Regions from separate parts of the Pseudoalteromonas sp. PSi26 genome, predicted to be linked through region 3. Evidence: predicted binding sites of a transcription regulator. Region 3 holds the regulator's gene; each other region holds the start of a gene.
The links. Region 3 encodes sigma-54, which starts transcription at its own class of promoters, with help from an activator protein. Its sites were predicted from a motif close to GTTGGCACGNNNNTNGNNT; they were not measured.

Region 1 (8,193 bases), on a different contig from region 3:
GGCTTATGTTGTGATTGCGGCGGGTTTCTGATGTACGAGCCAGCAGGAAAATCGCCATGTTCATCCTGAAAAACCCCCTCTAACACAACAAACTCCTCCCCGCCGGTATGAACATGTGGCGAAAACTCACTACCTGGTGCATAACGAACAATACTCGTTGCACGCGCAACCTCATCGCCTATACGATCAAGAGGTCGCCTATCAACGCCTGCCATAGGCGATTTTACCCAAGGTAATGTATTACTGTTCACCACTATACGCTGACTAAAGTCGGCTGCTATTTTCATGCTTGCCCCTTAAATTTTTGTTTTGCCAATTAAGCTCAATATACCGAGTTTAATTGGCCTATTGAACCCACATTTACTTATAAGCCCGCTACGCTTGGTCGAGCTGCAACTGCTTTTTGCCACGCTAGCAAATGAGTTAAATGATTCGGTAGCGCAATATTGGCAAACCCTGCAAACACTAATCCAGCGTAAAGGGTTATATCGGCAATACTAAAATTATCGCCCGCAACAAACCTTGATTTAGCAAGTATATCGTTAAAATAATTTAGGCTAGTACGCGCCTTTTCACCTTGCTTTTCGCCCCATGCAATATTTTGATATGTTTCAAGCTCTGGCCCTAATCCATCAGTAGCATGATGAAAATACGTTGCAACAGCATCAAGTACCATAGACTCAGCACGTTTTTGCATCATATTTATTACTGCGCGCTCTTTTGCCGTAGTGCCCATCAATGATGGTCCTGTAAAAGCAGCATCAATATATTCAGTAATTGCCGTGCATTCTGATATAAATGTTCCGTCATCAAGCTCTAACACTGGCACACCAGCCAATGGGTTTTTAGCTAAAAAAGCCTCTGTCCGATGTTCACCATTAAGCAAGTCTACCGGAATAAATTCAATTTCAGTTGTCGCATTTTTCTCTGCTAGCGCAATACGAACGCGAAGCGGATTTGGAAAGTTTTCTACATCATAAATTTTCATTGAGTGTGACCTTTCTTTAATTAACCTATCTATTGATAGGTATTTATATTCTCTATACCAAACTAAGTCAAACTTTAAAATAACGACATAAGCAGGGTATTAGCTAACCGCATGAAACTTAATATTTTATTTATAAAAATATTAAGGCTTGAAAATAACTACCTACTGGTCGATAATTTTGTTGTCAACAATAGGATGAAGATGTATGAGCAAAAAAGAGGCCCTACTCAAAGCGGCAGAAAATAAAGTACGCCTAGGCGGATACAGCAATTTTAGCTTTAGAGAACTTGCTAACGAAGTAGGTATAAAAAGCGCCAGTGTACATTATCACTTCCCTACTAAAGCCGACTTGGGCGCAGAGCTTGCACATCAATATACTGATGCGTTTTTGCTTTCATTAGGGGAGCCCGCTGAGTTAAAAGCACAAGGTAAAAACCCTATCGACTTTTATACGTCACTATTTAGACTCGCATTGGTGACCGATAAAAAAATGTGCTTATGCGGTTTACTTGGCGCCGAGAGTGACAGCTTACCTGAAAAAGTACGTGAAGAAGTAAAGCGCTTTTTCACTCAAAATTTAACCTGGCTAAGCGCAGCGCATTCGGTCAACGGTGAACAAAACCCACAAAAAGCAGCTATTCAAACGGTAAGTATGCTTGAGGGTGCAATGATGATCAGTAAAACACTCGAGGATCACAGCTACTTTGATTTAGCAACGCGAGATAGTAATTAACCACACGTTTTAGCGCATAAAAAAAGCGAGCTTAAATAGCTCGCTTTTTAGTTTTACACAGAAATTATTTAAACTGCTGGGCTCGGTTTATGCTTAGCATGCACAATGGCAAGTATGATCAGGCCAACCACCGCGACCCCTGCACCTATGGGTTTACCTAAATCGCTCGATAAGTTAAAACCAATTGCAGCTGTTGTGATATACGACAAGGTCACAGCCGTTGCAATTACCGCAGGAACACTGACAATCCAATGAAAGGTACCACGGTCAAACAAATACTTAGTAGCAAGCCATAGTACACTGGTAGAAAGCAACATATTTGAAAACGCAAAGTAACGCCAAATTAATGAAAAATCCAACTTAGTCATAAAGTAAGCAATAGTTAGAATAGGCAAAGCCAACAACAGACGATTACGTATACTTTGCGGAATATTAAAGGCATCAACTACCGTTAAGCGCAGTGAACGAAATGCGGTGTCGCCTGAGGTAATAGGGAAAACAGCAACCGCAATAATTGCCATAATACCGCCAAATACACCTAAGTAACTATTTGCAATATGGTTTACAACTAAGCCAGGACCACCTTGATCAAGCATTGCTTTTAAACCAGCATAACCTTCAGGGAAAGCCGCAATACCAGCCAATGCCCAAACACAACCAACTATGCCTTCACACATCATGGCACCGTAATACACCGGGCGTACATATTTTTCGTTTGTTAAGCAACGAGCAATAATAGGTGCTTGCGTTGAATGAAAACCACTAATAGCACCACAGGTAATGGTTATGAATAATAGGGGCCAAGTTGGTAACCCGTCGGGGTTTGGTGCTAAAAAGTCATGCGCGTGATCGGCTTCAAAATACGCCAAAAAGTCGCCAGCAACCGGTAAATGTGGCGCGTTAATAAGTAACGACACGGCAACAGCGACTGTCATTACAATCATTAACAAACCAAAAATAGGGTAAAAGCGTGTAATGATCTTATCAATTGGTAACAGCGTCGCTAAAAAGTAATAAGCCAAAATAGCCAATACCCAAAAAGTATTATTGGCTAAAAATGTACCTTCAAATAAATTTAAGTTACTAAGTAAACCCGCTGGGCTCATTATGAATACTACACCAACAAAAAATAACAGCATTGCGGTGAAAATAAGCATAAAGCCTTTAAATACAACATTGTAATAGTGACCAGCTATTTCAGGTAAGCTTTTACCGTCTTCTTTTATACTCATTACACCTGAGAAAAAGTCGTGAACAGCGCCACCTAATACATTTCCTAACACAATCCATACAAGCGCAACCGGACCATATAAAGCGCCCAGTATAGGGCCAAAAATTGGACCCACACCCGCAATATTTAAAAATTGAATTAAAAAAGCACGAACAGGGTGAATAGCCACGTAATCAACACCTTCACTAAAGCGTTTTTGTGGTGTATCAACCGTTGAATCCATGCCTGCTTGTTTTTCTACAAATGGGCTATAAAACTTATATCCCAAAATTAATATGGTGAGGCAAATAAAAAAGATAATCATAAAGCACGTTTCTCTTTTGTATGTGTATTTAGAAGCGCAGTGTGAATCGCTCCGCATTATGTTGACCTAATAACCTCAGAACAGTATCAAAGCTGTTTGTGACAAACAATTAGACGTTTAGCTAATACCTTAGTCGCAATCGCTCATGATTTGTTCACTTTATGAAGTAATTTGAAAGCTCGTTTATAAACCTGACGAATGCAGCTGTTTAAGCGTTCACAATGTGTGTTTACCACACTATTTTTAGACAAAAAAAAGCGGCTAAGCACATTGCTTAAGCCGCTTTCAACACACAATTTTTTTAAAGAGGACGCATAAATTCGTTAATTTTTTCATGAGTCAATGTAGGTGTAGCACCTGCACTTTCTGCAACCATAGCCCCTACCGCACAGGCAAAATCAACCGCATGCTGAGCACAATCGCTACTACATAACTGATATATCAATGAACCTAAGAATGAATCCCCAGCACCCACTGTGTCTACAACACTAATTAAATAGCCTGAATTGTAATAATTTTGGCCCTTAACCTTTAACAGTGCGCCGTGACTGCCTTTGGTTACACATAAATATTCAGTGTTAGTTTGCTGTGCAATAAACGCTAAGTTTTGCTCAAGCGAATGGAACTTACAGCCCATTGCTTTGGCAATTTCGTAAAGCTCTTCATCGTTTAACTTGATAAAATCTGCTTTATTCATTAAATCTACTAATGTGTCTAACGTGTAGTGTGGCGCACGTAAATTTACGTCAAACACTTTAAAGTTAGCTACATCAACTAATTGGTTTAGCGTAGCAAGAGAGGCTTCGCTTTGGCCAATTAGGCTGCCAAATACAAATACATCACTGGCTTGTACTTTTTCAATAAGTGAGTCAGTAAGCTCAATGTTATCCCACGCAGTGTCGGCTACTATTTCGTAACTGGCTGAACCGCTTTTATCGAGAGTAACTTGTACGGTGCTGGTTTTTTTGTCGTTATTAACAGCAATATAATCGCAACTTACGCCTTTGCTTTTAATTTCGCTTAAAAGCTCAGCACCTAACTTATCGTTACCTACAGCGCTTATCATGTCGGCTTTAATACCAAGCGAGTTAATACGTACACACATATTCAGAGGTGCGCCACCTAAACGTTTACCAGAGTCAAAACAGTCCCATAGCACTTCGCCAAAGCAACTTACGCTTACGTCTTTACCTTGTTTAGAATCAATTAAAATGCTCATTATTAGTTACCTTTAGGCTCAAGCACGTTTTTCATAATTGCTTTAATTTTACTTGCAGGTGCGTATAACGCGTCTACATTGTTTTTGTAGTGAGACGTAAATGCGCTTTGCGTGTTTAAATCACCAAATAAGCTTGTTAGCCTTGATTGCGATAACGCCCACCGAAATAAAGCAGGACAAACAGCCGAGCAATTTGCACAAACTTTTGGCCAACAAAAAGTGCTCGACTTATTAGCACAGGTAAATAATGAAAAGAAATAACAAGGGGCTGTTGATCTTTGTGAATTAACACGTTTATAAACTGGGCGTTATTTGATCAGGGCGCGAGATTTGTAATCCAGTGGGCTTAGTAAAGTTCAAAATAAAATAGTAAACGTCATTAGTCGAAGCATTAGCTAATGTGTGTATTGAAGTGTTGAAGCTACTTTAGTAATTGACCTTTCGGTCAGTAAAGCTACAATCAATCAACACGTTAAACTCGCATAATAAATAATGACCACACAAACAAAACCAAATAAAAAAGAAGTCACTCGGGAAAAAAACCAACTGCTTATTTTAAATGCTGCCGAGCAATTGTTTTCTCTTAATGGGTATGACGGTGCAAGCATGAGTATGGTTGCAAAAGAAGCGAACGTGCCTAAAGCTAACATACTGTATTACTTCAAAAGCAAAGATGGCCTTTACGAAGCCGTGATAGACCGAATAATAGCAAACTGGAACTTAGGCCTTGATAACGTCACCGCTGAAGACGATCCTGCTGTAGTGCTTTATAACTACATAAAAAGTAAAGTAATACTTGCCGTAAACCAACCTCTACAATCTCGTTTATTTGCCAATGAAATTTTACGGGGCGCACCGTATTTACAAAACTACTTTAGAACAAATACCCGCCCTTGGGTTAAACAAAAAATTGATGTGTTTCAGTCCTGGATGGACGCAAAAAAAATAGACCAAGTAGACCCTCATCACCTTTTATTTACTATTTGGTCAACAACACAATACTACGCTGACTTTCAGGCAGAAGTACTTTTAGTAATGAATAAACTTGAATATGACGAAACCGACGTGGCACAAATAACACAATCAATTGCCCACATAATTTTAAAAGGTATTGGCTTAAAAATACCCGTTCAAAATGAGAGCTAACACATGGAAAACTTTACAACCCCCGACCTATTCGACGATCACCGCAATTCGGTTCAAGTAGCAGATAGTGGCTTGCGCCACTTTGGTAAAAAAACCACCTTTAGTGGCCAAGCAGTAACGGTAACCTGCCCAGAAGACAACTCGTTTGCCGCCGATGTTCTTCATCAAGATGGTAAAGGGAAAGTGTTAGTAATTGATGGATTTGCTAGCAAACGCTTTGCTTTTATTGGCGACATTATGGCCGAACGCGCGCTACAAAATAACTGGGAAGGTGTTGTAATAAATGGTTGTTGCCGCGATATAGAAATACTTGCAACAATGGATTTACCGGTAATGGCCCTTGGTTCAACCCCTCGCAGCACTCTTAAGCGCGGTTTTGGCGATAAAGACCAAGCTATCAATATGCTAGGCACCGCAATAGCGCCAAACGATTGGTTGTACGGTGACGTTAATGGCCTAATAATTAGTAAAACCCCCCTTATTAAATAAGCTCATGGAAAAAACAAACCAACTTGGTGCAACAATGCACCAAACTGGTTTGTTTTACGCTTAAAAACACCCATTCTCAAACGTTAAAATTATAAATACCCCTCTGCAACGCCTAAAAACCTGACCAATCGGACAAGAACAGAGTTTTGGCATCTGTTTTGCTTATACTAAGTTTGCTAAAACCAAAGTCACCAATTAAAAGTGCAATGAATACTTTGTAAATAAAATAATATATTACGTAATGAACTTAAAAAAATAACGACAACAGTCTCTTTTAATCAATTTAAAATTAGTAAATAACCATTTGGTCAGTTTTATTTCATAGGTTACAAAATGAACACGCAATCAAAAACTAAAAACACAGGCATATTTTGTGATCATGGACCGAGTAATTGGCAATCAAAACAAACAGGCACACTAAATACTAAGCGCATTGCCGTAAAAGATGTATTTGCCGTTAAAGAGCATAAAAACAGTGCAGGTAATCCACGCTGGTTTAAAACACATCCACCAGCTAAACAAACCGCAAGTAGCGTAAACAAATTAATGGATGCGGGTTGTATTTTTACAGGCTTTACCCATACCGACGAACTTGCTTACAGCTTAGAAGGTAATAATATTCATTATGGCGCAGCACAAAACCCTAAATTAAAAGGGCACGCGTGTGGGGGTTCAAGTATGGGCTCAGCCGCCGCGGTAGCCGGCAATTTAGCTGACATTGGGTTGGGCACCGATACCGGCGGCTCAATTAGAATACCCGCAAGTTACTGCGGCTTATTTGGCATTAGGCCAAGCCATAACGTAATTGAAAAAGACGGCCTAATCCCGCTAGCACCGCCTTTTGATACCATTGGTTGGCTTACCCAAAGCGCAGAACTATTAGAAAAAGTAGGCGACTTATTGCTACCAAATCAAACGGTGAGTAGCGTAAATACCTTGGTTATTTGCGAGCCGTTATTTGAGCTAGTAAGCCCAGACTTGCAAGCACCTATTAAGCAACTACTAGAAAAAACCAAACCTTATTTTAAACACCACAAAGAATTTGCGCTGCCGAAAAACAGCATTTTAAGCGAACTTGCCGATAGCTTTAGAATACTGCAAGGTCGTGCTATAGCTAAAGCGCATAAAGATTGGCTTCAATTGCCAGGGCACCCTCCCCAGTTTGCTCCGGCAATTGCAGCCCGTTTTAAAATGGCACTGGCACTAACTGCCCAAGAAGAACAAGAAGCACTTAATATACAAACCGAGTGGCAAACATTAATCGCTAAAAACTTAAACTCAAACAGCTGCTTATTTTTGCCAACCACGCCAACAACCGCACCTAAATTGGGCGCCGACACAAGCGCACTGCGCATGCAAATTATAACTTTATCTGCTATTGCGGGCTTGAGCCGCTCGGCACAGGTTCACTTACCATTGGCTAATTTAGATAATGGCCACCCTTATGGGTTTTCACTCATGATGAGCCATAACAACGATAAAAGCTTACTTGCCTGCGCAACACAATTAGCTGCATATTTTAAACAGGAAACTCTCACATGAACGCACACAACATTGCATTTACAGCCCCGCACTTTGCTGCAACAGAGGCGGGCACATTAATATTAAAACAAGGCGGCACGGCATCAGAAGCAATGGTAGCAGCAGCCGCTGCTATTAGCGTGGTTTACCCTCATATGAACTCAATTGGTGGCGACAGCTTCTGGCTTATTGATAACCCAAATCAAAATACCCCTACAGCAATTGATGCCTGCGGGCGCGCACCAAACGACATCAGCGCCTACAGCAATGAGCAACAAATACCAGAGCGCGGCGGTTTAAGCGCGCTTACTCAAGCAGCTACGCTCCGCGGCTGGCAAAAAGCCCTTGAGGTAGATGAACACGCAGCCCTGCCATTAAGTACCATTTTAGGCCCCGCTATTAAGCTTGCCCGCGAAGGTTTTACTGTTACCAAAAGCCTTCAAGCAGGTTGCGAAAAACTAGCAACGGTTGCTAATACCAACGATGCCTTTAAAGCGCTATACATTCCCAACGGTAAACCGTTACAAGCAGGGCAACACTTTAAAAACCCAAAACTTGCCAA
Region 2 (8,193 bases), on a different contig from region 3:
ACGAAATTCGCCGTAACTTTGCACTTAACACTGAGCTTATGGCTATTGATGATGCTAAAGCTAAAGGTGCTATGGCGCTGTTTGGCGAAAAATATGACGACGAAGTACGCGTAGTAACCATTGGTGATTACTCAATTGAGCTTTGTGGTGGTACACACGTTGAGCGTGCGGGTGATATTGGCTTATTCAAAATTGTATCTGAAAGCGGTATTGCCGCAGGTGTTCGCCGTATAGAAGCAGTAACTGGCGCAGATGCAGTTGCTTATGTAAGTGAGCAAGAGCAACAGCTTAGCGATGTAGCAGCGCTTGTTAAAGGCGATAGCGCATCAGTACTTGAAAAAGTAACTGCGCTTCTTGAAAAGTCTAAAGGCCTTGAAAAGCAAATTGCTCAGCTTAACGACAAGCTAGCGAGCGCAGCAGGTGCGTCTTTACTTGATTCGATTGTAGAAATTAATGGCGTTAAGCTATTGGTTGCAAATGTTGAAGGCACTGAGTCTAAAGCGCTTCGTGGTATGGTTGACGACCTTAAAAACAAGATTGGTTCAGGTGTTATTGCCCTCGGTGTTGCCAGCGGTGAAAAAGTAAGTCTAATTGCCGGTGTGACTAAAGACTTAACTGGTAAAGTAAAAGCCGGTGAGCTTGTAAACCACATGGCTTCTCAAGTAGGTGGTAAAGGTGGCGGTCGTCCTGATATGGCACAAGCGGGTGGTTCTGAACCACAAAACCTTGCTGCGGCACTTGATAGCGTTAAAGCTTGGTTAACTGAGCGTACTTAGGCCTAAGTGGCGTTAATTGTTCAAAAATATGGCGGCACGTCGGTTGGCTCAATAGAGCGAATAGAAGCGGTCGCCGACCTTGTTGTTAAAACTAGGCAACAAGGTCACCAAGTGGTTGTGGTGCTCTCGGCTATGTCGGGAGAAACCAACCGCTTAATTAATCTTGCCAAACAAATAGATTCCCGTCCTAGTAACCGAGAACTCGACGTGCTAATCAGTACCGGCGAGCAAGTATCGGTTTCGTTATTGGCTATGGCTATTATCAAACGCGGCCACTCAGCCGTAAGCCTGCTTGCCGATCAAGTTAATATTCAAACCGATAATATGTTCGGTAAAGCCCGCATTACAGACATTGCAGCTACACGTTTAAAGCATGAACTTGAGCATAACCGTATTGCTATTATTGCCGGGTTTCAGGGGCGTGATGTTGAAGGCAATATAACAACACTTGGCAGAGGCGGCACTGATACGTCGGCTGTAGAAATAGCTGCGGCTATAAAAGCCGATGAATGTCAGATCTATACTGATGTTGACGGCGTATATACTACAGATCCTCGGGTTGAACCTAACGCACGAAGAATGAGCCAAGTGACCTTTGCTGAAATGCTAGAGTTAGCAAGCTTAGGTGCTAAAGTATTGCATATTCGTTCTGTTGAGGCGGCAGGTAAACACAGTGTTCCATTAAGGGTGCTTTCGAGCTTTAACCCCGATGAAGGAACATTGATTACGTTTGAGGAAGACGATATGCCAAGTAAAGTTGTTTCAGGTATTGCATTTAATGCAGATGAGTGCTTAATTAAGGTACAGGGTGTGCAAAGCGGCACTCAAAATCTTGTAAAAATATTGAAACTTTTTGCTGATAACGGCATCGAAATAGATATGATTAATCAAGTTAATCATATCTTTGAAAAAATAGACTATGCTTTTACTGTGCATTCGAACGACTACCCGCAAGCACTTGAGTTACTAACCGAGCAAAAGGTGTCTTTAGGTGCTGAAAATATAATCGGGCTAACAACCATTGCAAAAGTATCTGCTGTTGGTATGGGAATGAAATCGCACTGGGGTGTTGCTAGTTTATTTTTCGATGCCTTAGCAAATGAAAATATCAATGTAGTTTTAGTGTCTACATCAGAGATTAAAATTTCAGTTTTAATAGATGAAAAGTATCTCGAACTGGCAGTTCGTGCATTACACAAAGTATTTTTAACGGAAAGTAGATAGATAGTGAGTTTTTACTTACTTTTTAGTCTATTTTTCATTAATATGGATAGGCGGAATCTTATAATTTTTATTGGAACATGGGAGCAAGAGAATGCTAATACTAACTCGTAGAGTAGGTGAAACCCTTATGATCGGTGACGAAGTAACAGTGACCGTTTTAGGAGTTAAAGGAAATCAAGTTCGAATTGGTGTAAACGCACCAAAAGACGTTTCAGTGCATCGTGAAGAGATTTACATGCGTATACAAGCTGAAAAGTCTAACCCTAATCCGGGCAACGCTTAATCAACACGTATACTTAACTAAATAATTTATTTAGCTAAGTCAAAAAGCCACTCATTGAGTGGCTTTTTTGTTTATAAAGTCGAGCATTTCATCTGTGAGTATTTGCTTTGAAATATATTGCAGGCTGTTTTTATTTTTAATTAACACGCCCCGTGGCGTTTCAATTACCTCAGCGATGTCTTGCCAAGCTAGTTGGTAGCTTTTGTAGTGGTTTGCCGATTTAATGCCTTCATCATCAAAGGTGAGTGTAACCTCAGAGCCTGATGCTCGGCTAAACATTTGTCTGGTTACCCACCATGGCCTGCGGTAATAAAAAGCAACGCATTCAAGCACAGCAACCATGATCAAAAATGTTCCTAAATAATGATCAGCTAAACCGTAAATGCTAAATAAACCAAGCGAGACTAAAAGTACCAGTAAAAAGTACTTAGGTTGTGCGCGTTTGCTGTAAGGAAGTGACTCGTCAAAGCATTCGTAAAAGTAGGGTTTATCAAGTGTGTAGGTGGTTGAAAATGACATAGTGCCTTGCTTTAAAAATCGTTTTATATATTTTAGCAAGTTCGCTTATAAATGAGCAGCTTTATAATACGTGCATTTATTTTAGGCACAAAAAAACGGCTTAAGAGCCGTTTTTTTAATAATATGCTAACTATTAACAGTTAGTTTCTTCAGCGTTTACGCCTTCTTTCACTTCTTCGCACGTATCTTCAACAGAATTTTGTACATCTGTTACTACTTCATCAATACGTTCACCGGCTTCTTCTGCGTTGTTATCTTGACAACCCATGATGAAAAAACTTGCGAAAAGACCAATTAGTGCTGCTTTTAAAGTTGTAGAGTTCATAATGTAATTCCTTGTAAATAAATAAAATTGTAGTGTTAGTTTAGTATATGCCTACCTGGGCGATTTACCACGTAGCGCACCTGAAACTAACGAAATAACTAAAAGTACTATAAAAATAAAGAATATAATTTTTGCTATACCAGCTGCGGCACCTGCGATACCACCAAAACCTAACACTGCAGCGATTAAAGCAATAACTAAAAATGTGATTGTCCAGCGTAACATTGTTTTCTCCTTGGTTATCAAATTTGTACACAATAGCTAATGCCAGTACTGTGCCATAATATATTTTTGTTTTATATCAGTGTCTTGTGTGCTTTTGTTTGTTTTTTGACTTTGTTAAATTGGTAACTTTTACGTTGGGTTGTGTAACTTATTCACACACAAGTACAGGTTGCAATTAAAGGGTGCTTAAAAAAGCCCTCTTGGTAAGACCAATTAACAAGTTTGTTTTTTTCTACACATTATGAGTGATTTTAGGTTCAGTAAAGTACGGGAAATTCGGCTTTGTTAAAAATTCAGCTATAGCTTAAAAATATAGTGAGTATTTTTTGTGTGTATTATGGGGTGTTGATGGATAAGGGTTTTTGCTGTGGTTAATAAATTTGGTTATATGTTATTTTTATTTTAATTGGTTTTACCAATTTACAATAGCTAGACAAAGATATTTGTTTTGTTATTATCTAGTGAATAAATATTTAACTAAATCGACTTTTTATTTTCGATATGGGTTTCAAGGGGAGAAAAATGGATATAGGTGCTGTACTTACAACCGCTGGTAGCTTAATGCTAACAGGTATGGTTGGAGTGTTTGTCTTTCTTTCGATATTAATTGGCGCAGTTACAATAATGTCTAACTTAGTGGCGCGTTTTAGCCCTGCTGAAGTTGCGACTCCAGTTAAGTCACCATCGTTTAAATCTCAAGGTGTGCCAAATGAGCACATCGCTGCTATTAGTGCTGCCATTGCTCAGTACAAATCAAATAACAAATAAGGGGCACACACATGGCTAAATTAAAATTAACAGAATTGGTTCTTCGTGATGCGCATCAGTCATTACTTGCGACGCGTATGCGCTTAGATGACATGCTACCGATTGCAAGTAAATTAGATGATGCAGGCTACTGGTCAATAGAATCGTGGGGCGGTGCGACCTTTGATTCTTGTATTCGTTATTTAGGTGAAGATCCGTGGGAGCGTATTCGTGCGCTTAAAAAAGCGATGCCAAATACTAAGCAGCAAATGCTATTACGCGGTCAAAACTTATTAGGTTACCGCCATTATGCTGACGATGTTGTTGAAAAGTTTGTTGAGCGCGCACACAAAAACGGTGTTGATGTGTTTCGTATTTTTGATGCTATGAATGATGTACGTAACCTAGAAACAGCCATTAAAGCGGCTGTTAAGGTAGGTGCTCATGCTCAAGGTACTATTTCGTATACGGTAAGCCCTGTTCATACACTTGATATGTGGTTAACGCTAGCTAAGCAATTAGAAGAGCTGGGTTGTCATTCAATTTGTATTAAAGATATGGCGGGTTTGTTAAAGCCATATGACGCAGAAGAGCTTATAAAAGCGCTGAAAGAAACAGTGTCGATTCCAATTGCTATGCAATGCCATGCTACAACAGGTTTAAGTACTGCTACGTACCAAAAAGCGATTGATGCAGGTATTGATATGCTTGATACCGCTATCTCGTCTATGAGTATGACTTACGGTCATTCAGCAACAGAAACCATTGTAGCAATTGTTGAAGGTACAGCGCGAGATACTGAGCTTGATTTAAACCAACTTGAAGAAATTGCAGCTTACTTTAGAGATGTTCGTAAAAAATACGCTGCATTCGAAGGTAGTTTAAAAGGCGTAGATGGACGTATTTTACTCGCTCAAGTACCTGGTGGCATGTTAACTAACATGGAAAACCAACTTAAAGAGCAAGGTGCCGCTGATAAGCTTAACGAAGTACTACTTGAAATACCGCGCGTACGCGAAGATTTAGGTTTTATTCCACTTGTTACGCCAACGTCACAAATTGTAGGTACGCAGGCAGTACTGAACGTACTAACCGGTGAGCGTTACAAAACAGTCACAAAAGAAACAGCAGGTGTATTAAAAGGCGAATATGGTTTAACACCAGCTCCAATGAACAAAGAGCTACAAGAGCGAGTACTTGATGGGAGCGACGTTATTACGTGTCGCCCAGCTGACAATATTGCGCCTGAGCTTGAAACGCTTGAAGCTGAGCTATTAAAAGAAGCGCAAGAACAAGGTTTAACACTTGCTGATGATAAAATTGACGACGTACTTACTTATGCACTGTTCCCGCAGGTTGGTTTGAAGTTTATCAAAAACCGTAACAATCCAGATGCGTTTGAACCAGCTCCTAGCGTAGAAGATAATTCAAGTAAGTCACCAGCTAAGGTGTCAGCCAAAGGTAACAGTGTTAAGGCTGAGCAATATAGCGTTAAGGTAGACGGTAAGGTTTACGACGTTGTCGTAGCGCAAGGCGGCGAGCTTAAAGAGGTAGCGTTAAAAGATTCTGAGCACTTACCTCAGTCTGCTTCGGTTGCTTCGGGTGAAACGCTAAATGCACCTTTAGCAGGTAATATTTTTAAAGTTAAAGTGAAAGCGGGCCAGGTTGTAAACGAAGGTGATGTTGTTGTGATTATGGAAGCCATGAAAATGGAGACTGAGGTTCGCGCAATGCATACTGGTACCATTGCTGAAGTGCTTGTGTCTGAGGGTGACTCAGTGACCACTGGCGACGCAATTATTGCGCTGGCTTAAGGAGTAAATGTAAATGGAAGGTCTTTTAAACCTTTGGCATGCTACTGGCCTTGCTAACTTTACGCTTCCTGGCTTGATAATGATTGCAGTAGGCTGTTTGTTATTGTTTTTAGCGATATCTAAAAACTTTGAGCCACTGCTTTTATTACCAATTGGCTTTGGCGCGATATTAACTAATATTCCGGTTGCTGGTATGTCTGACCCTGGTGGGCTTTTGTACTCAGTTTACTATGTAGGTATTGATACCGGTATTTTTCCGCTATTAATATTTATGGGTGTTGGTGCATTAACTGACTTTAGTGCGTTAATAGCAAACCCTCGTATGTTATTGCTGGGAGCTGCAGCTCAGTTTGGTATTTTTGCGACCTTATTTGGTGCAATTCTTCTCAACTTTATTCCGGGTTTTGAGTTTACGCTGCAAGATGCATCGGCTATAGCTATTATTGGTGGCGCTGATGGTCCAACGGCAATATTTTTAGCATCAAAATTAGCGCCTGATTTATTAGGTGCCATTGCGGTAGCGGCTTATTCATACATGGCGCTAGTTCCAATTATTCAGCCTCCTATTATGCGTGCACTCACAACAACAGAAGAGCGCCAAATTAAAATGCCTGAGCTACGTAAAGTATCTAAAAAAGAAAAAATTATTTTTCCACTTATGGTACTTACTGCAACAGCCATGTTTTTACCAGCGGCGATACCACTAGTAGGTATGTTCTGTTTGGGTAACTTAATGCGTGAGTCGGGTGTTGTTGACCGTTTAAGTAACAGTGCGCAAAACGAAATTATCAATATAACCACTATATTTTTAGGATTAGCGGTTGGCTCTAAGCTCGCTGCAGATGACTTTTTGACAGTAGAGACTATTGGTATTTTAGTGCTGGGTGCGCTTGCTTTTGGTATTGGTACGGCATCAGGTGTGTTTATGGCTAAAGGCTTAAATAAAATATCTAAAACCCCTATAAACCCGTTAATTGGTGCCGCTGGTGTGTCAGCCGTTCCTATGGCTGCGCGTGTAGTTAATAAAGTAGGGCTTGAAAATAACCCACATAACTTTTTACTTATGCACGCAATGGGCCCTAATGTGGCGGGCGTTTTAGGTAGTGCTGTTGCCGCAGGTATTTTGTTGGCACTTGTTGGCTAAATTGATTTTAGATTTCAACCAACCATTGAGCGCAGTTTACTGCGCTTTTTTTTGTCTGAAACTTCTGTTCGTTAGTGGTTTCTTGTTTTGAGATTTTTGTTTAAAGTGGTGGTTCTTCGCAATTTTAAGGATAGTCATTATGCTTCACACTCCACTGGCTCACTATTTACCTAATGTTAGTAAACTTGTATTTGGATGTATGGGGTTGGGAGGCGGTTGGAATAAAGACCCAATTACCAGCACACACCTTAAACAGACCCACGAGTGCATTGATAACGCGATTGAAGGCGGTATTAATTTTTTTGATCACGCAGATATATACACTTTTGGCAAAGCTGAGCAGGTATTTGGTCAAGCGCTCAGTGAGCGACCAGAGCTTAGAGAGCACATATACATTCAGTCTAAATGCGGTATAAAGTTTGCTGATGAAAAAGGGCCTAAGCGATATGACTTTTCAGCCGATTGGATTGAACAGTCTGTAGAAAACTCACTTAAGCGATTAAATACGCAATACCTTGATGTACTCATGCTACATCGTCCAGATCCTTTGATGGAAGTTGATGAAGTTGCACGTGTATTTAGCTGTTTAAAAGAAAGTGGCAAAGTAAAGCATTTTGCCGTATCAAACATGCAGCAACACCAAATGAACTTTTTGCAGCATGCTCTTGATATGCCTATTGTAGCTAACCAAATAGAGGCCAGCTTACAAAAACATCAATTTATAGATGAAGGCTTGTATGCTGGTAATAGCGACGGTAAAGACATTAACTTTACGCCTGGTAACATTGAATATTGCCGCAGCTTTGACATTCAAATACAAAGTTGGGGGAGCTTGTGCCAAGGTTTGTATACCGGCGGTGATTTATCAAATGCGTCGCAAGCCGATATCAATACAAGTATTTTAGTAAATAAACTTGCTGCAATTTATGGTACCTCTGCTGAGGCAATTGTACTTGCGTGGCTGCTGCGCCACCCTGCGTCGATTCAACCCATTATTGGCACTACTAACGCTAAGCGTATAAAAGCATCGTGTGAGGCTATTAATGTTCATTTAAGCCGAGAGCATTGGTATGCCTTATACGAAAGCGCAAAAGGCTGCGAAGTGCCATAAAGAGGGTTTTTAATGAACGTAATTA
Region 3 (8,193 bases):
GCTTGTCTTTTTTACCTAATATTTTTTCACGAATTGATTCAGCGAGTTGATGAACACTCAAATCGCTAGTATCAATAATGTAATCGGCACGAGTAGTTAGCACATCAAGTAGTTCTTTTTCTTTTTTTATAGCTAAATCAAGTGGTAGCGAATCGATTGATAAAGGGTGCAAGCGTCTTGTTTCTGAAAAACGTTTTATTAATGTTTGATCTTCACTGTCTAAATAAAATAGTGTTGGTTTTGTAAAACCCGGTAAATATTCAATGATGTGATTAAATTCATCTTGCTCTTTTGGCAAATTTCGCACATCAATACTAACTGCAATTTTATCGTAGTTATCAGAAACGCTTCTTACCAAAGAAGGTAATAAATTTACGGGGATGTTATCTACGCAATAATAACCTAGATCTTCAACAACGCGTAAAGCAACCGACTTACCAGAACCAGAACGGCCACTTATGATAATCAACTCCATTAATCACCTTTTAAATTTATTAAGATTGGTCAACAATAATTTGATACAGCTCGGCGTCCGATTTAGCACAGCGTAGCTGCTTGCAAAATTCTTTATTTTTTAGTTTATCAGCTATCGTTGCTAGCGTCTTTAAGTGTTGCTGGTTATCACCATCAGGTACGATGAGTGCAACAAAAATATCAACAGGTCGATTGTCTATAGCATCAAAGTTAATCGGTGTTTCACTTACTAACACCAATGCTAAAGGTTCTTGTGCGCCGCTCATTCGACCATGTGGAATAGCTATGCCTCTTCCTATTCCTGTGCTACCTAGCTTTTCGCGAGTTAACAAGGCGCCTAAAATATCCTGTTGAGACAAATACGGTAATTTATCGTGAGCAAGCTCGCTAATAAACTCTAAAATTCTTTTTTTACTATTAAAAAGGACCGCAGCTTTGCTGCAGTCCTGGCATATAAGTGAACTTAGTTTCATCATATTAGTGTCGAGCAAGCTTCTCTTTGTGTTTAATGACTTGACGGTCAAGCTTGTCAATCAGTGAATCAATCGCTGCATACATATCTTGATGTTCAGTGGATGCGAATAGTTCAGCACCACTTACATGAATAGTTGCTTCTGCTTTTTGATTTAATTTTTCTATATCAAGAATGACATGAACATTATTAATATGATCAGAGTGCCTTTCTAGCTTCGCAAATTTGGTATTTATATAGTCTCTTAATGAATCAGTTAGTTCTACATGACGACCAGTTAAATTTAGTTGCATAAGCATTACCCTCTTTGTTTAGCGTCTTAAATCAGGCTCTTTCGCTGATTTGACGGTGGAATAGCAAGAGATTCGCGATATTTTGCGATTGTACGTCTTGCTACTTTAATTCCTTGCTCAGCCAATATATCCGCAATTTTGCTATCACTCAATGGTTTTGCTGAGTTTTCTGCTGCGATTAATTTTTTAATAAGTGCACGTATCGCTGTAGATGAACATTCCCCACCATTTTCGGTGCTTACGTGGCTTGAGAAAAAGTATTTAAGCTCAAATATTCCACGCGGTGTGTGCATATACTTTTGAGTAGTTACACGCGAAATTGTTGATTCGTGCATTTCTACCATTTCGGCAACATCATTTAAAACCATAGGTTTCATGGCTTCTGGGCCGTGTTCAAAAAAGCCTTGTTGTTGCTTTACAATACAGTTTGTCACTTTTAAAAGCGTGTCGTTTCTGCTTTCTAAACTTTTTATAAACCATTTAGCTTCTTGTAAATGTGAGCGAATAAATTGGCTATCACCGCTCGATTTAACTGTACGCGACATTGCAGCATACTGACTGTTTACACGAATTTTTGGCATGCTGTCTGGGTTTAGTTCAACTACCCAGCGGCCTTTAATTTTCTTAACCGACACATCAGGTATTACATACTCAGACTCTTCTCGCACTATTGTGTCTGCAGGCTTTGGATTAAGCGTATGAATAAGTGTCATTACTTCTTTAAGCTCATCTTCTTTGAGCTTCGTTTTTTTCATTAATGTACGGTAGTCGCGAGCAGCTAACAAATCTATGTGCTCGGTTAAAATCATTTTTGTTTCATCAATAAAAGGGGTGCCTTTATCAAACTGATTTAACTGAATACATAAACATTCTTGTAAGCTTCGTGCTGCAATACCCACTGGGTCAAATAGCTGAATGCGCTTTAAAACCGCCTCTATTTCATCAAGTTCAACCTCAACGTCATCGTCGTTATCTTGATTAAAGCTCTCTAAAATCTCTTCGCAACTGAGTGTCAGTATGCCTGAATCATCCACCGCTTCAACTATTGCAATAGCAATGGCTTCATCTGTAGGGCTAAATGGCGTTAATTGTAATTGCCACATTAAGTACTCGTGAAGCGTTTCAGTTGATGCGCCCTGATATATAGACTCATCTTCAGGCATTGGGCCTGAAGAGGATGCAGGGGCTGCACTCATGTACTCATCCCAGCTAACGTCCATTGCCATGTCGTCACTTACGGTATCTTTAGCAAGGGCTTCACCACTGTCTTGTTCGAACTCGCTGGGGGCTTCATCGGCAGATGCGCTTACTGTAACTTCATCGTTATCCGCTTTTTGCTCATTTTTGCCCGCAAGGTCATCGGCATAGTCTTGCTCCTCAACCTCAAGTAATGGGTTGCTGTCGAGCGCTTCTTGTATTTCTTGCTGAAGATCCAATGTGCTTAATTGCAGCAAGCGAATAGCCTGTTGCAACTGAGGTGTCATTGTAAGTTGCTGGCCCATGCGCAGCTGTAGTGATTGCCTCATGTATCTCTAACAATCCTTTTAAGTTGTTATAATTAATACTAGCAGATGCTTATAAATAAGGCGTAAATGTTACAGCCTAAATTGCTCGCCTAAATATACATCGCGTACAGTTTTATCATTTAATACGTGTTCAGGGGTACCAGAAGCAATCAGTTCCCCATGAGAAACAATGTAGGCTTTTTCACAAACATCAAGGGTTTCTCTCACATTGTGGTCTGTTATTAATACGCCAATACCACGGTTTTTTAGGTGTTCAATAATTTTTTTAATATCTAATACTGAGATAGGGTCAACACCGGCAAATGGTTCGTCTAACAAAATAAACTTTGGATCTGCAGCTAAAGCACGTGCAATCTCCACTCTACGACGTTCTCCGCCCGATAATGCCATACCTTTGCTGTCGCGAATGTGTTGAATGCTAAATTCATCTAATAGATTATTCAGTGTATCTTCTCTGGCTTGCTTAGTGAGCCCCTTTCGAGTTTCTAAAATAGCCATTAAGTTTTGATACACCGTTAGCTTTCTAAATATAGACGACTCTTGTGGTAAGTAGCCAATGCCTAATCTAGCACGACTATGCATAGGTAAAAGCGTAATATCATTCTCGTCGATAGATATTTTGCCTTTGTCGCTAGGGACTAAGCCTACAATCATGTAAAAGGTTGTTGTTTTACCTGCGCCGTTTGGCCCAAGCAAGCCTACAATACTGCCAGCTTTAACTTCTAAGCCCACATTTTTTACAACTTCACGGCCTTTGTAGCTTTTGGCTAGTAGCTCTGCTTTTAATGTACTCATGGTTGGCCTTTGTCATTTTTTTTAGGCTCCACAGGCACTAAGATAGTGTGTACACGGTCTGTTGAACTTTCATCTTTTTCGGCGCTAATAAGCTGCTGTTCTATATCATAGGTAATGCTTTTAGCATTCATTTTTTGCCCAGCTTGAGATATCTCTGCATCTCCAATTAATGTTAAAAAACGCGTTGAAACATCGTACCTAACTTCATTAGCGCTGGCGCTCATTATTGTGCCGTCGGCTTGTTTTTCTTCAAAATATGCAGGTGTACCTGTGGCAATTAACAGTTGCTTGTTGTCGCCTAGCTCATCGCGCTTGTGAACCTCAAGGCGGTCTGCGGTAATTTTTCTGTCGCCATGAATAATTTCAACATTTTTTTCGAAGATACCTACGTTTTCTTTTAGTTGACCCTCTTGTTTATCCGCACTAATCGAAATCTGATTTGCAGAAAGTGGCGCTGTTGGTTCAGCGGCATTAGTACCTAATGCAAGTAAAAATGTTGGAATAATAAAGAGTGTTGATAGTTTATTGGTCATAATAAATAGTTCGCGTATGGTTAATTAATTTTATCACTTCGGTTTTTAAATCGGCTTCTAAGCCTTTACCGGTGATTTTTAAATTGGGCCCAGTAATAATGACAGGCTGCTCTGATTGCATCGTTAGTAATTTTATATCTACCTGAATGTTATCAGCATTAATTTTATCTATCATTGCGTTATCAGTTAAATTACTAGCAACAACGTTACCTTCTAATATTAATTGTCTGCCTTCGTATAATGTTGCTTCATTAGCGTTAATACGCCATGTTTGTTTGTTGTTGTATAGCGTAAAAATAGGTTCATCAAAAAAGGTAAACCCTAATTCTTGATATAGCTCCATTCGCGCTGCCGTTACTTTATGGCTGATTTTCCCATTTTCGTCATACGCTGTTTGTTTTAGCTCTATGGCTGTGTAATCGGGCTTTGCAATTATGTCTGCTTCGGTTTGTTGTGGTAAATTTACTTGTGTGAAATAAGGGTACCAAAGCCAAACCATACAGCTGATGAATAAAACGCTTAATATTATGCGCGCAGCATTCATGAACTAGTCCCTTTTGTGGTCAAAGGTTTGTTATTTTCAAGCATTAGTAGGTCGGTAAGTTCTCTCACGGCACCAAAGCCACCCAGCATTTGTGTTGTATAATGTGCTAAACGTTTTATAAGCGGATGGGCGTCATTCACAGCAACGGCAAACCCTACTAACTCCATCACTGGCATGTCTGGGCCATCATCACCAATGTAGGCAATTTGCTCATCATTTAAATTGAGCTTTGTTTTTAGTTCTTCGTAAGCGAGTAACTTATTTTCTTGGCCTTGATATATGTGTTGTACTGTTAGGCTTGTCATACGTTGTTGTACTATTTTTGAGTGGCGTCCAGTAATTACCGCAACTTCAAAGCCGCTATTAATAAGCGCTTTAATGCCAAAACCATCTTTTGTATTAAATGCTTTGAGCTCTTCACCTTGGTTACCCAAATAAATGCGACCATCAGAAAACACACCATCAATATCACAAATAAGTAGCTTTACTTTTTTTGCACGTGCTTTTGCGTCTTCACTCAATGGTTGATAGAGCTCTTCAAATTGCATTTATAATACTCCTGCTTTTAGTAAGTCTTGCATATTTAATGCACCGATAGGGTGGTTTTGTTCATTAACGATGATTAAACCATTAATACGCTTTTGCTCCAAAATATTAAGTGCTTCAGCGGCCAAAATATCTTGCGTTGCCGTTGTGCAGGATTTGGTCATTACAACATCTATTTGTGTTGTATGTATATCAATTCTTTGTTCTAAAATACGGCGTAAATCACCGTCGGTAAAGAGCCCTACAAGTTGCTGCTGAGAATCAACTATAGCTGTCATGCCTAGGCCTTTTGCTGACATTTCTATCAGTGCATCCTTTATAGTTTGAGTAACATTAATAATAGGTGTGTTTTTACCGCTATGCATGACATCTTTTAGGGTCAGTAGTAAACGTTTACCTAAACTGCCGCCGGGGTGAGATAGCGCAAAGTCATCAGCTGTAAAACCGCGGGCTTCTAACAGTGCAACCGCCATGGCATCGCCCATTGCAAGTGTTGCTGTTGTGCTTGCTGTAGGTGCTAAGCCTAACGAACAGGCTTCTTTTTGTACTTTTATGCAAATATGTACGTTTGCAAGCGTTGCCATTGTTGAGCTAGCGTTGCCTGTCATGGCTATCATTTTTGCGCCAAGGCGTTTCAAAACGGGAATTATATTGAGGACTTCGCTTGTTTCACCAGAATTAGAAATTAGCATAACCACATCATTTTTAGTGATCATACCTAAGTCGCCATGGCTTGCCTCACCTGGGTGTACAAAAAATGCAGGGCTGCCAGTACTTGCTAATGTAGCCGCTATTTTATTACCAATATGACCTGACTTTCCCATGCCTATAACAATAGTTCGGCCTTGGCAGTCGTATATTAACTGACATGCTTGATGAAAATTTTCATCCACATATTGTGCAATATCACTCAATGCTTGGCGCTCTATGTCTAATACACGTAGGCCTTGTTCAATAAAATTTAGCGTTGCCATTACTTACCCTACTTGACTGAAAATATACCCTTGATAGCCTAAAAAAGCGATTAATAATAAGCCGCCTTCTACTCTATTGATGCGTTGAGCACCTCTAAAGTTCAATGACATGATAATAAGCGCAACCGTGGCACCAATCATAAAAAGTATGTCGCGGTTAGCAACCGACGGGTCAATAATAGAAGGGTTAATAATGCCTGCGAAAGGCAGCACAGCAAGAATATTAAAAATATTAGAGCCAACAATATTACCCAGTGCTAAGTCATCTTCATTTTTTAGCACACCTGCAATTGAAGCTGCAAGCTCAGGCAAGCTAGTACCTATTGCAATAATTGTTAAGCCAATGACTAAATCGCTTAGGCCAAAATATTTCGCGATATCGACCGCTGATTCTATTAAAAAATGTGCACTGACAGGGAGTAATACCATACCAATAACTAACCAAATTACTGCTTTTTTTGTTGGTACGTCATTGGGTACTTCATCACATGCTTCTGATACAAATGGGTCTGTTTGATTTTTAGCACGTAGCGAAACAATAATCAGCCCGCCAATAAAGACGACAAAACCAATTAATAAGGCAACCCCTTCAGCAAGCGAAAAGTAGTTATCTGAAAAAATATACCAAGTAGCTAGAGATACGATAAGCACTAACGGGATTTCACGTTTTAATGTACTGGAAGAAACGCTAAGAGGCCTAAATAAAGCGGTAATACCTAATACCAGTAGAATATTTGTGATATTTGAGCCAATTGCGTTACCTACCGCTGTGTCTGTTTTTCCAGCTAATGCAGCAGAGGCTGATACCATCATTTCAGGTGCTGATGAGCCCATGGCAACAACAGTCAAACCAACAATTAAGGTTGGTACGCCAAAGTTTTTAGCCAGTGCGGCCGCACCATAAACAAACCTGTCAGCACTCCAAACTAGGGCTGCAAAACCAAGAATCAAAATAACAAACGAGGTAACCATTGTATTAAGCCAGTTATTCAAAATAGGAATGGCGCGAATAGTAACAAATGCCACGATGAAAGTATAAATAAAAGAGTAAGGTCAACTACGTAGACTAATTCATTTTACTAAATTAATTAGTCGGGGCTGTTAGGCTTTCAGTATTAAAGTTTTGCTGATGTATGGGGAATAACTACACCACCAGGTACTGACTTGCCAAAATTCTAAATAGGTTGCTGAAAATTTAACCTTAATAGGTAACAGACCCCAGTTTAAGTGTTGGTTAAGTGAAGATGAGTGAGTCTTAATGTGTGTTTTAAACGTACATTACAAAATCTTACGAATTGTTTTTTCCATATTGGATCAAAAAGATTTAAAATAGGGGCACTAGTGAACATTTTTATGGAGAGCGACTTGTCGCAATCAATAGTAGAAGTCAAGGATGTTAGCTTTTCCAGGGGCGATAGGGTCATATATAAAAATATGAGCTTTAGTGTGCCTAAAGGCAAAATCACTGCGATTATGGGGCCAAGCGGTATTGGTAAAACCACGATGTTGCGTTTAATTGGTGGTCAATTAAAACCTGATTCGGGTGATATTTTATTTGAAGGTGGCAGTATTCCTTCCATGACGCGTTCAGAATTATACGAAGCGCGTACAAAAATGAGCATGCTATTTCAAAGTGGTGCCTTGTTTACCGACATGTCTGTGTTTGACAATATTGCTTTTCCGATTCGTGAGCACACAAAACTAAGTGAAGATCTTATTCGTTTAGTGGTGTTAATGAAGCTGCAGGCTGTGGGTTTACGCGGAGCTAAAGATTTAATGCCCTCAGAGTTATCAGGTGGGATGGCAAGGCGTGCTGCTCTTGCTCGCGCAATAGCGCTCGATCCAGAGCTCATCATGTATGACGAACCGTTTGCTGGCCAAGATCCTATCTCAATGGGCGTGCTTGTAAAGTTAATTAAATCGCTCAATCAAGTATTAGGTTTATCGTCTTTAATCGTGACCCATGATGTAACTGAAGTAATGAGTATTGCCGATCACGTTATTATTATTGCCGATCAGGGCGTGATAGGCTCAGG
Region 4 (8,193 bases), on a different contig from region 3:
GGTGTTTTTTGTACAGCCTTGAAAGTGTTGCACATTTAATTAAAACAAAAGTGTATTTTTAATGACCCACTAAAAATTTAAAAAAAGCGCTTTACCTAAAGTTAACTTGAGGTTTTATTGTGTGTTTAAATTAACTCACAAGGAAACAGTATGTATTTAGAACACGTAAATTTAGTTGTTAAAAACATTGATACCATGATTCGCTTTTACCAAGCCATTTTTCCCCACTGGGTAATACGAAGTGAAGGGCGGGGTGAATGGTATGGAAAACCAAGGCGTTGGGTCCACTTTGGTGACGACACGCAATACATAGCAATGAGCGATCATGGTGAGGGTGAAAATAGATCGCTTTCAGGGCATCAAGTTGGGTTTGCTCACTTTGCTTACGTGACGGCTAATTTAGATAATACGGTGTCTCGTTTAAATAAAGCGGGTTTTTCAGTTCATAAGCAAGGCAATGAAAACCCATTTAGAAAAAATATCTACTTCAGAGACCCTTCGGGTTTTGAAGTTGAGTTTGTAGAGTATTTGTCCGATGTTCCTGCTGAGCGAAATAATGATCTATAAGCCTGCAATGATAATATGGCTGCTAAAAAGCAGCCATAATAAAGCAAATACAGTTGCACTTATTTACTGCTGACTCCTAGCTGTGACTTTAAATCATTTGCAAAGCTAATAAATTTTTCTTTTATGGTACGTTTTATCTTCACTTCAACCGACCCTAGTATCGCTTTGCCTTCAATATGAATGGTAGGACCTTGGCGCTTATTTAATGTGACTGATTTGTTTTCTAGCGTGCTTAAAATACAAAACATTTTGGACACAACATTAACATGCTCGGGTACGTAAATTTCGTCGCTACCAAAAATACAATTAACATGAATTGTCACGTTTTGATGTGTAAATATAGCGTCGGTGAAATCAAGCACCACAGAGCCCATATAATTATTTAGGTAAATATTTTTAGGCACTACCCATTGTCCGCTTCTCTCGTTTGAGCCCAAAATACTACGAAGTGTAATATCGTCATCGCTATTTTGTTGAGCACTGTAATTAGGCGTAAACTGCGATTGCTTTTCAGCTTTGTATTGCTTGTCGGTATTCAGTGTTAAGTCTTCTACTAACGTAAGCAAAACAGAATTGTCTTTGGCGTCCATTGCTTGGTCTAATCGCCTTTCAAATGCCTCAACCGATATAACGCCATGGCTATAGTTATAAATTAACTGATCAATCACTTGTTCGCGTACTTGCTCTATTGGGCGGTCTTCAACTTTAACTGACATGAGTAATTCCTTATTGTATTTGCTATTAGCTAACTAGTTAGCAAACCGTATACCATAATTAATTTTATTTATAATCAGTGGCTTATTTTTAAAGTGTTGAATTGTTAGTTGTAATATTAACGATACATTAACCAAAATAGCAATAATCTAGTAATTTTCACACTTTGAGAAAGTTTTACTCACTTGCCTGTAAATAGGGGGAATACGTTAAACCTATAAGAGTCTATGGTTCTCGTTAAGTTTATGATTTTTAATGGTAAATAAAGTTGGCTTGATGTTCGCATTAGTTAAAGTGTCTTTAATCAAAAGGAGAAAGATTATGAAAACATTTAACAAATCTATTATCGTCGCGTTAGTTCTTGGTACAACAGCAATGGGTGCACAAGCAAACAGCTGGGAAAACGAAAGTAAAGATGCTTGGATTGATGGCAAGGCAGAAACTGTGCTTCTTATGAACACAGACCTAAACAACTTTGACATAAACACTGATGTAACAAATGGCAAGGTAGTACTTACAGGTAAAGTTGATAGCGAAGTAGAAAAAGAGCTAGCAGAAGAGCTTGTACTTAGTCTAGATGGCGTCATGGATGTTGAAAACAGCCTAACCGTTGTTAAAAACATGAGCGCTAAACATACAGATTCTAAAATGATGGATGATGATAACGACCTAACGGACGCTAAAATCACCACTGTTATTACAACACGTTTCCTATTTGATTCTGAAGTAGGTGGAACCGATATTGATGTAGACACCGATAATGGTGTTGTTACATTAAACGGCTCGGTTGAATCATCAGCGGAGAAGCAGTTGGCAATTGAAATTGCTAAAAATGCTGAAGACGTACGTGATGTGGTAGATAACTTATCTATCGTAGCTGAATAACGTTATACTCAAAGCCCAGCATTGCTGGGCTTTTTGTTTTTAACTGTTTGAAGGAGCTAAATAATGGATATCATTCGCATAATACTGTCTGTTTTGCTACCACCACTGGGTGTTTTTTTACAAGTGGGCTTAGGTATGCATTTTTGGATTAATATTTTATTAACGCTATTGGGTTACTTCCCTGGGTTAATACATGCAATTTATATTATTGCTAAAAAATAATGCGTAGCTGAGCTATGTTTACGCCAGATGTAAGTAAATATCGCTCAGCACATTCTATTAATAAATATTATTTTTAATCATTTTAACTTTATTTTCCTAAAACTCCCCAAATTTACCCATTCAAACTCTTTAAAAGATTACAATTTAAGCAGTTAGCTTATTGATTGTTAAAATAAAGGTTTTTGGTAGTGACAAGCCCTAAAAAAGTTTTTATACTGCAACCCGCTTTAGTCGCTCTGTGGCTAAACGCTTCAAAAATTAACTGCCTTGCAGTTATATAAAGTTGGCCCCTTAGCTCAGTTGGTTAGAGCACACGACTCATAATCGTTAGGTCCCCAGTTCGAGTCTGGGAGGGGCCACCACTTTCCAAGTAGATCCCTATTAAATTTTTACGCACTTAAAATCCAAAGCCCTAAATTATTATCCTTTATTGGTTGATATATTGATTTTTAATTAATCTATTAACTTTCTTATTGCAATCAATAGTATAGGTGTGTATTTTATTGGGTACAACAATATGTTGTTTAAATATATCTAAAAGGAAGTACCATGAAAATGAATAAAGTCGCTCTTTTATTACTGAGCTCAGTTTTTGCCACCCCAGCTGCATTTGCAGAAACACCTAACTTTAATTATGTGTCTGGCGGTTATTTAAATGCAGATCTTGATGGCGATGATTTAAACGGTTGGACGCTTGATGGTAGTAAATTACTAGGCGATAACTTTTTTGTGTCTGGTCAATATAAGACTGTAGGCGACTCAGAAGATGGTTTGGATGTAGATCTAAATTGGTTGAGCGCAGGCGTGGGTTACCGTACTGCAATTAGTGAAAGCACTGACTTTTATGGTTTAGTAACGTACGAAAACATTGAAACTGAAGTATCGTTCAGCGGTACTGATTTGTCGGATGATGAAAATGGCTATGGAATATCTGTTGGTGTTAGATCAATGCTAACTGATAGCATCGAAATTGATGGCCGCTTAGGTTACATTGATATTGCAGATGACAGTGAAACAGCTATTACGTTAGGTGCTCGTTACTATGTGAATACAAATTTCTCTGTAGGTACTAGCTACACCACAATAGATGATTTAGATTATATTAGCTTAACTGCACGTTACAGCTTTTAATCACCAGCAGTTAAATGAGCGCACGTATTAGTGCGCTTTTTAGTTTTTACGTAGCTATAACACGCTAATCTACGTGGTATAAGCCATTGCTGCGAATGTAAATAGTTGCTGGTATATTGCTTTTGTTTTCAAGCGGGTGGATGAACTTACCCGCAGATTCTACAAAGCTACCTGCACTTAAGTTTTGTGAGTTACTTTTTGAGCTGTATTGCACGTTGCCTGCAATTATTACTGCACGAAACTCATTTGCATTTGTGCTAATTTCCCCCTTAAACCCGGCTGGTAGTTTTATCATTGAGCCGTACATTGTCTCGGTGTTTCCCCAAAGGTAGGTTGTTTGTACACCTTTAGCATTAATATTGTTTACGTCGTTTTTGTCTAGCCAAACAAGGTTGTCTTTATGAACGTTTAATGGGCGTTCACCATTATTAAACTGTTTGTTTGTTGGTTTTACTAAATAAGGGCCTGAGTCTATTTCTAGGTAAATTAGATTTGTAGTGCCATTTGCTGCAGTAGTATGGTTTTCACCGGCAGGTTGTGTCCAAAATGATCCCGCAGGCATCCACATTTTTTCAGCTGTGGGGTCGTCATTGTGCATTTGGCCTTTAATTACGATACCTCGGTAAGTAATGTTATGAATATGCGGCGGGGACTCAAACCCTTTTTTAAAGCGTACTAGCATACCTGTTGCGGTATCTGCGGTACGATCGCCCCATAAATCGGCTGCACCGGGACTTTGCTCGCCTCTTAATGGGTTTAAGTAGCCCCATTTTACTTTGTTGGCAGGTATTACTTTTGATACGTTTTCGTCTGCAAAAGTAGGTACAGATATAAGCGAAGTTGTGAGCATGAAAGCTGATAAAACAATTTTACATTTCATAAATAGTTTCCTTTGCGTTGATATACTGACACAATAGCGAGTGTTTTTCATTCGATAAACAGGCCAATGTTTAATACACTTTCGTTAAAACGTGGATAATAGTTTTATTAACCTGTTAAATTTTATGAAAAGGCACGTATGAAAATTGCAGATTTACGCGTATTGCTAAAAGTTGCACAGCTTCAGTCAATAACAGCGGCAGCGCATCAATTAGATATGAGCTCGTCGGCAGCCAGCGTCTCTATTAAACGAATAGAGCAAGCTCTTGGTACACAGCTATTTGTTCGCACTACTAGAAAGATAAGACTGACCGCTGAAGGTGAGCGTTACTTACCCTTATGCGAACAGGCGCTTGGGCTACTAATGCAAGGGCAAGCGGCTATTAATGAAAAGCAGGAGTGTATTACAGGCGAAGTGCGAATGGCGGTGTCGTCTGAAATGGGACGTAATTTAATGCGTGTTTTACTTAATGAGCTTATGGATATTCATAGTTCTATAACTTTGAGATTGCATGCAAGTGATAGCCGTGCTGATTTTTATCGTGATGGAATTGATGTTGCATTAAGAGCGATGAAAAAAGGTGTAGCTGAGGAGCTTAATTTATATGGATTTAAAATTTGTAATATTCCACACGTGGTGTGCGCTTCACCTAGTTACCTAAAACTGAATGGCGAGCCGTTAGTGCCGAACGATTTGAGCGAGCACAACGCATTACTCTACAAACTTTACGAAGTAGTGCACGCTGATTGGGAGTTTTATGATAATACACAGCAATACAAAGTTAAAATGAACAGTGATAGAGCTGTAAACGATGGTGATATTGTAAGGCGCTGGTGTATTGATGGTGCCGGGATCGCTAAAAAGTCAGCCATTGATGTAGCAGATGATTTGCTTAGCGGTAAGCTCAAACGAATAATACCCGATTATAAAATACCCTTAACAGAAATGTGGTTAGTGCTTCCGAGCCGGCAGTTTATTTCGCCTGCAATAAGGCTGATACGTGATGAGTTAAAAAGTAAAATAATGGCGCTTAGGGCATCGCTATTGGCAAAGCATATTTTGACTGAAGACGAGTGGCCTTGTGACGATGAGTACAAGGCCTGAATTGTGTTAATTTTTACGATATATCTCGTGGTCCATGTCGTAAATATTAACGCTTAAACTGTCAGACTCCCTGCAATAGGTTTTTAAACACGCAAGTAGGTGCTCACTCAGAGTTTGCTTTTGCTCTACTGTTCGCCCTGCCATAATGTGTGCTTGCACATGTATAAACCCTTCTTTACCCACACCCAATTGATACTGCTGATATGCAACTGCGCGAGTTTTTATAGTTTCTAAATCAAATAAACCGCTTTCGAATGTGCATTTATGGATTTTTTCTACCAGTACTTGAGGTAATACAGGGAGGTCTTCTGAGTGCTCAATAATAATGTGCGGCATGCGGGTGGTTCCTGTTGGTTACTGCATTAAGCGTGTCGTTAATTGTAACAAATACACGACGGCTCGCTAAACCCCATACGGCTAAAATGTTTGTTTTAAACTAATTTAGTTGTGCTGATTTTTGATGTTAGTATAAAAACACACAGGTGAACCCAAGCTTATTAAAATAGGCGTGTAAAAAAACCTAGCTTAAATTAAGGATGAGTATGAAATTTCAGCAAAAAATTAAACGTTTAGCCCTGCTAATGGGCGCAGTAATTACGTTAAGTGCCTGCTCTGATGATGTGGCGTCGGTGAGCTTAGGTTTGTTTACTACAAAAGATGTGGTGGTGAACTCGCAGCAAGATCCGATTATTAAAGGCGTAACGTGTCACATTAGTCATGTTGAGGCCGACTTAGACTTTTCTGATCCGTCAGACATGTCGATTGCGTGTCGTCAAACTGGGCCTATCACCGCGGAGCAATTACAAGAAATTGATCGTAGTAAGTCTGGTGAGGTGGTGTTTAAGTCATCAAAGAGCATTTTATTTAAATCGTTAAAAGTGCGTCGAATATACGATGCAAAAACGCGCACATTATTATATTTGTCGTATTCAACAAAAGAGTCGAGCGGCAGTCATCACCATGCATTATCTACTGTGCCTTTATATAACACTAAAGCATGGCAGTGGGCACAAGAGCAAGAATAATTAAATTAAGAGTACACTATGTTAGCGTTATTTAAATCAACGCCTTTGTTAGAGCAACAAGAGCAGCAATGGCTTATTGATACTTTTATTTGGGCTGTAGAAAATTTTGATGCTGAGTTTTTTACGAAACATACGCAAATAATATTGCCTACAGGGCAATATTTTCCTGATTCGGTATCAAGTATTGAGCAAATGGCCACCAGCGTATTTAAGCGAGTAACTATGTATGCGGGAATGAATGCATGGCCAATTCAATTAGTTGCGCCTCAGCAATTACAGCCACAAGTGTTTCCTCGTTTTGAGTTTAGTAGTGTAATACGTGGTGAGCGCTGTGAGTTAATTGTGCCGCCGAGCCATGCTATTAATATTTCGTTTAATCCTAATCAAATAAATCAGCCGCAAGATTTAGTAGCCAGTTTTGCCGGAACACTGGCTACTATTATGATTCATCATGTTGGTGTATTGCCTCCAGGGGGGAAGGACTTTTTACCCCAAGCTGCTGATGCGCTTGCCTGTTTTTTAGGTTTTGGTGTCATGATGAGCAATACGGTGTATCAGTTTAAAGGCGGGTGCGGCTCATGTTACAACCCGTACGCTAACCGTGAAGCACAATTGAGCGAAACACATACGGTATTTATGCATGCTTTGGTTTGCTACTTCAAAAAAGACAACGTATCTAAAAAACATTTAAAGCCCCATTTACGAAGCCAATTCAAAAAAGCGCAAAAAGAAATTAAAGCGCTGGTGAGTGAATCGGCAAACCCGTTATTACTGGCGTATGCACCTAACTAGCAGGGATAAGTTTGGATTATTTAGATGAATTTTTATTAATTGTTATTGCTCACTTTTTTGCAGTAGCAAGCCCAGGCCCTGACTTTGCGGTTGTGCTTAAGCAAAGTGTGCAACAAGGCAGGCGAAACGCATTGTGGACAAGTGCAGGCGTTGGCGGCGCTATTTTGTTGCATATCGCTTATTGTGTAATGGGTGTGGCACTTATTTTGTCTCAATCGCCTAGTTTGTTTATGACACTTAAATATGTAGCAGGCGCTTATTTGGCTTATCTTGGAATACAAGCACTAAGAGCAGCTAAGCCGGGCGCATCATCAACCAATAATATTGATAACCAAACAGCTCCAGAGGAGTCTGTTTTGGTTGCTTTTAGACGTGGTTTTTTCACTAACGCACTGAACCCAAAAGCCACACTCTTTTTTATGTCGTTATTTACCTTGGTAATAAGTCAAACAACGCCAGTGAGTGTGCAAATTGGTTATGGTATTTATATGGCGCTTGCAACATGGGCGTGGTTCTCTGCGCTTTCGTTGGTACTTTCTAAAGCCTGCGTGCGTGATTTTTTTCAGCAACGCGGCTACTGGTTTGACCGAGGTATTGGCGTTGTTTTAATTGCGTTGGCTGTACGTGTTGTTATTTAACTTGTTCAATGTATGTAATACAAGCAGGAGTAAACATGCCTTTATATAATTTTTCGTTTGGATCTAACATGTCGTCTAATCGTTTGTTGGCACGTTTGCCAAACGCAAAGCGTGTGGGCACAGCAATCCTTAAAGGTTATGAGCTAACCTTTGATATGCTTTTTTCTGATGGTTCGGGTAAATGCAGTATTCAAAAAACTGATATAGCAGATGCCTTAGTATACGGTGTGGTCTA

Region 1: ACFI34_RS05570 (amidase family protein) is a predicted target of sigma-54. The motif match lies at 6,256-6,274, and genes of this name have one in related genera.
Region 2: ACFI34_RS05210 (DUF1328 family protein) is a predicted target of sigma-54. The motif match lies at 3,392-3,410, and genes of this name have one in related genera.
Region 4: ACFI34_RS04205 (BON domain-containing protein) is a predicted target of sigma-54. The motif match lies at 1,549-1,567, and genes of this name have one in related genera.

What each region holds. Positions count from the first base shown of each region.
Region 1 is NZ_JBHNYT010000004.1:50,924-59,116, reverse strand. It holds gene ACFI34_RS05610 (cupin domain-containing protein) at 1-287, opposite strand, end outside; gene ACFI34_RS05605 (glutathione S-transferase family protein) at 365-988, opposite strand; gene ACFI34_RS05600 (TetR/AcrR family transcriptional regulator) at 1,194-1,721, shown strand; gene ACFI34_RS05595 (carbon starvation CstA family protein) at 1,790-3,256, opposite strand; gene ACFI34_RS05590 (carbohydrate kinase family protein) at 3,558-4,475, opposite strand; partial or broken gene ACFI34_RS05585 (ankyrin repeat domain-containing protein) at 4,605-4,736, shown strand; gene ACFI34_RS05580 (TetR family transcriptional regulator C-terminal domain-containing protein) at 4,968-5,621, shown strand; gene ACFI34_RS05575 (putative 4-hydroxy-4-methyl-2-oxoglutarate aldolase) at 5,625-6,110, shown strand; gene ACFI34_RS05570 (amidase family protein) at 6,444-7,652, shown strand; gene ACFI34_RS05565 (gamma-glutamyltransferase family protein) at 7,649-8,193, shown strand, end outside.
Region 2 is NZ_JBHNYT010000003.1:292,288-300,480, forward strand. It holds gene alaS (alanine--tRNA ligase) at 1-776, shown strand, start outside; gene ACFI34_RS05190 (aspartate kinase) at 783-2,000, shown strand; gene csrA (carbon storage regulator CsrA) at 2,092-2,283, shown strand; gene ACFI34_RS05200 (YcxB family protein) at 2,335-2,802, opposite strand; gene ACFI34_RS05205 (hypothetical protein) at 2,936-3,127, opposite strand; gene ACFI34_RS05210 (DUF1328 family protein) at 3,179-3,352, opposite strand; gene ACFI34_RS05215 (OadG family protein) at 3,875-4,120, shown strand; gene oadA (sodium-extruding oxaloacetate decarboxylase subunit alpha) at 4,132-5,913, shown strand; gene ACFI34_RS05225 (sodium ion-translocating decarboxylase subunit beta) at 5,927-7,057, shown strand; gene ACFI34_RS05230 (aldo/keto reductase) at 7,197-8,168, shown strand; gene ACFI34_RS05235 (hypothetical protein) at 8,181-8,193, shown strand, end outside.
Region 3 is NZ_JBHNYT010000016.1:74,432-82,624, forward strand. It holds gene rapZ (RNase adapter RapZ) at 1-475, opposite strand, end outside; gene ptsN (PTS IIA-like nitrogen regulatory protein PtsN) at 495-947, opposite strand; gene hpf (ribosome hibernation promoting factor) at 952-1,239, opposite strand; gene ACFI34_RS15935 (RNA polymerase factor sigma-54) at 1,266-2,765, opposite strand; gene lptB (LPS export ABC transporter ATP-binding protein) at 2,835-3,560, opposite strand; gene lptA (lipopolysaccharide transport periplasmic protein LptA) at 3,557-4,093, opposite strand; gene lptC (LPS export ABC transporter periplasmic protein LptC) at 4,083-4,637, opposite strand; gene kdsC (3-deoxy-manno-octulosonate-8-phosphatase KdsC) at 4,634-5,185, opposite strand; gene ACFI34_RS15960 (KpsF/GutQ family sugar-phosphate isomerase) at 5,186-6,157, opposite strand; gene ACFI34_RS15965 (calcium/sodium antiporter) at 6,161-7,129, opposite strand; gene ACFI34_RS15970 (ATP-binding cassette domain-containing protein) at 7,511-8,193, shown strand, end outside.
Region 4 is NZ_JBHNYT010000003.1:85,459-93,651, forward strand. It holds gene ACFI34_RS04195 (VOC family protein) at 151-567, shown strand; gene ACFI34_RS04200 (LiaF domain-containing protein) at 627-1,283, opposite strand; gene ACFI34_RS04205 (BON domain-containing protein) at 1,603-2,166, shown strand; gene ACFI34_RS04210 (YqaE/Pmp3 family membrane protein) at 2,230-2,388, shown strand; tRNA gene ACFI34_RS04215 (tRNA-Ile) at 2,674-2,750, shown strand; gene ACFI34_RS04220 (outer membrane beta-barrel protein) at 2,938-3,519, shown strand; gene ACFI34_RS04225 (DUF4437 domain-containing protein) at 3,584-4,399, opposite strand; gene ACFI34_RS04230 (LysR family transcriptional regulator) at 4,538-5,503, shown strand; gene ACFI34_RS04235 (5-carboxymethyl-2-hydroxymuconate Delta-isomerase) at 5,510-5,839, opposite strand; gene ACFI34_RS04240 (CreA family protein) at 6,046-6,528, shown strand; gene ACFI34_RS04245 (hypothetical protein) at 6,547-7,320, shown strand; gene ACFI34_RS04250 (LysE family translocator) at 7,332-7,958, shown strand; gene ACFI34_RS04255 (gamma-glutamylcyclotransferase family protein) at 7,994-8,193, shown strand, end outside.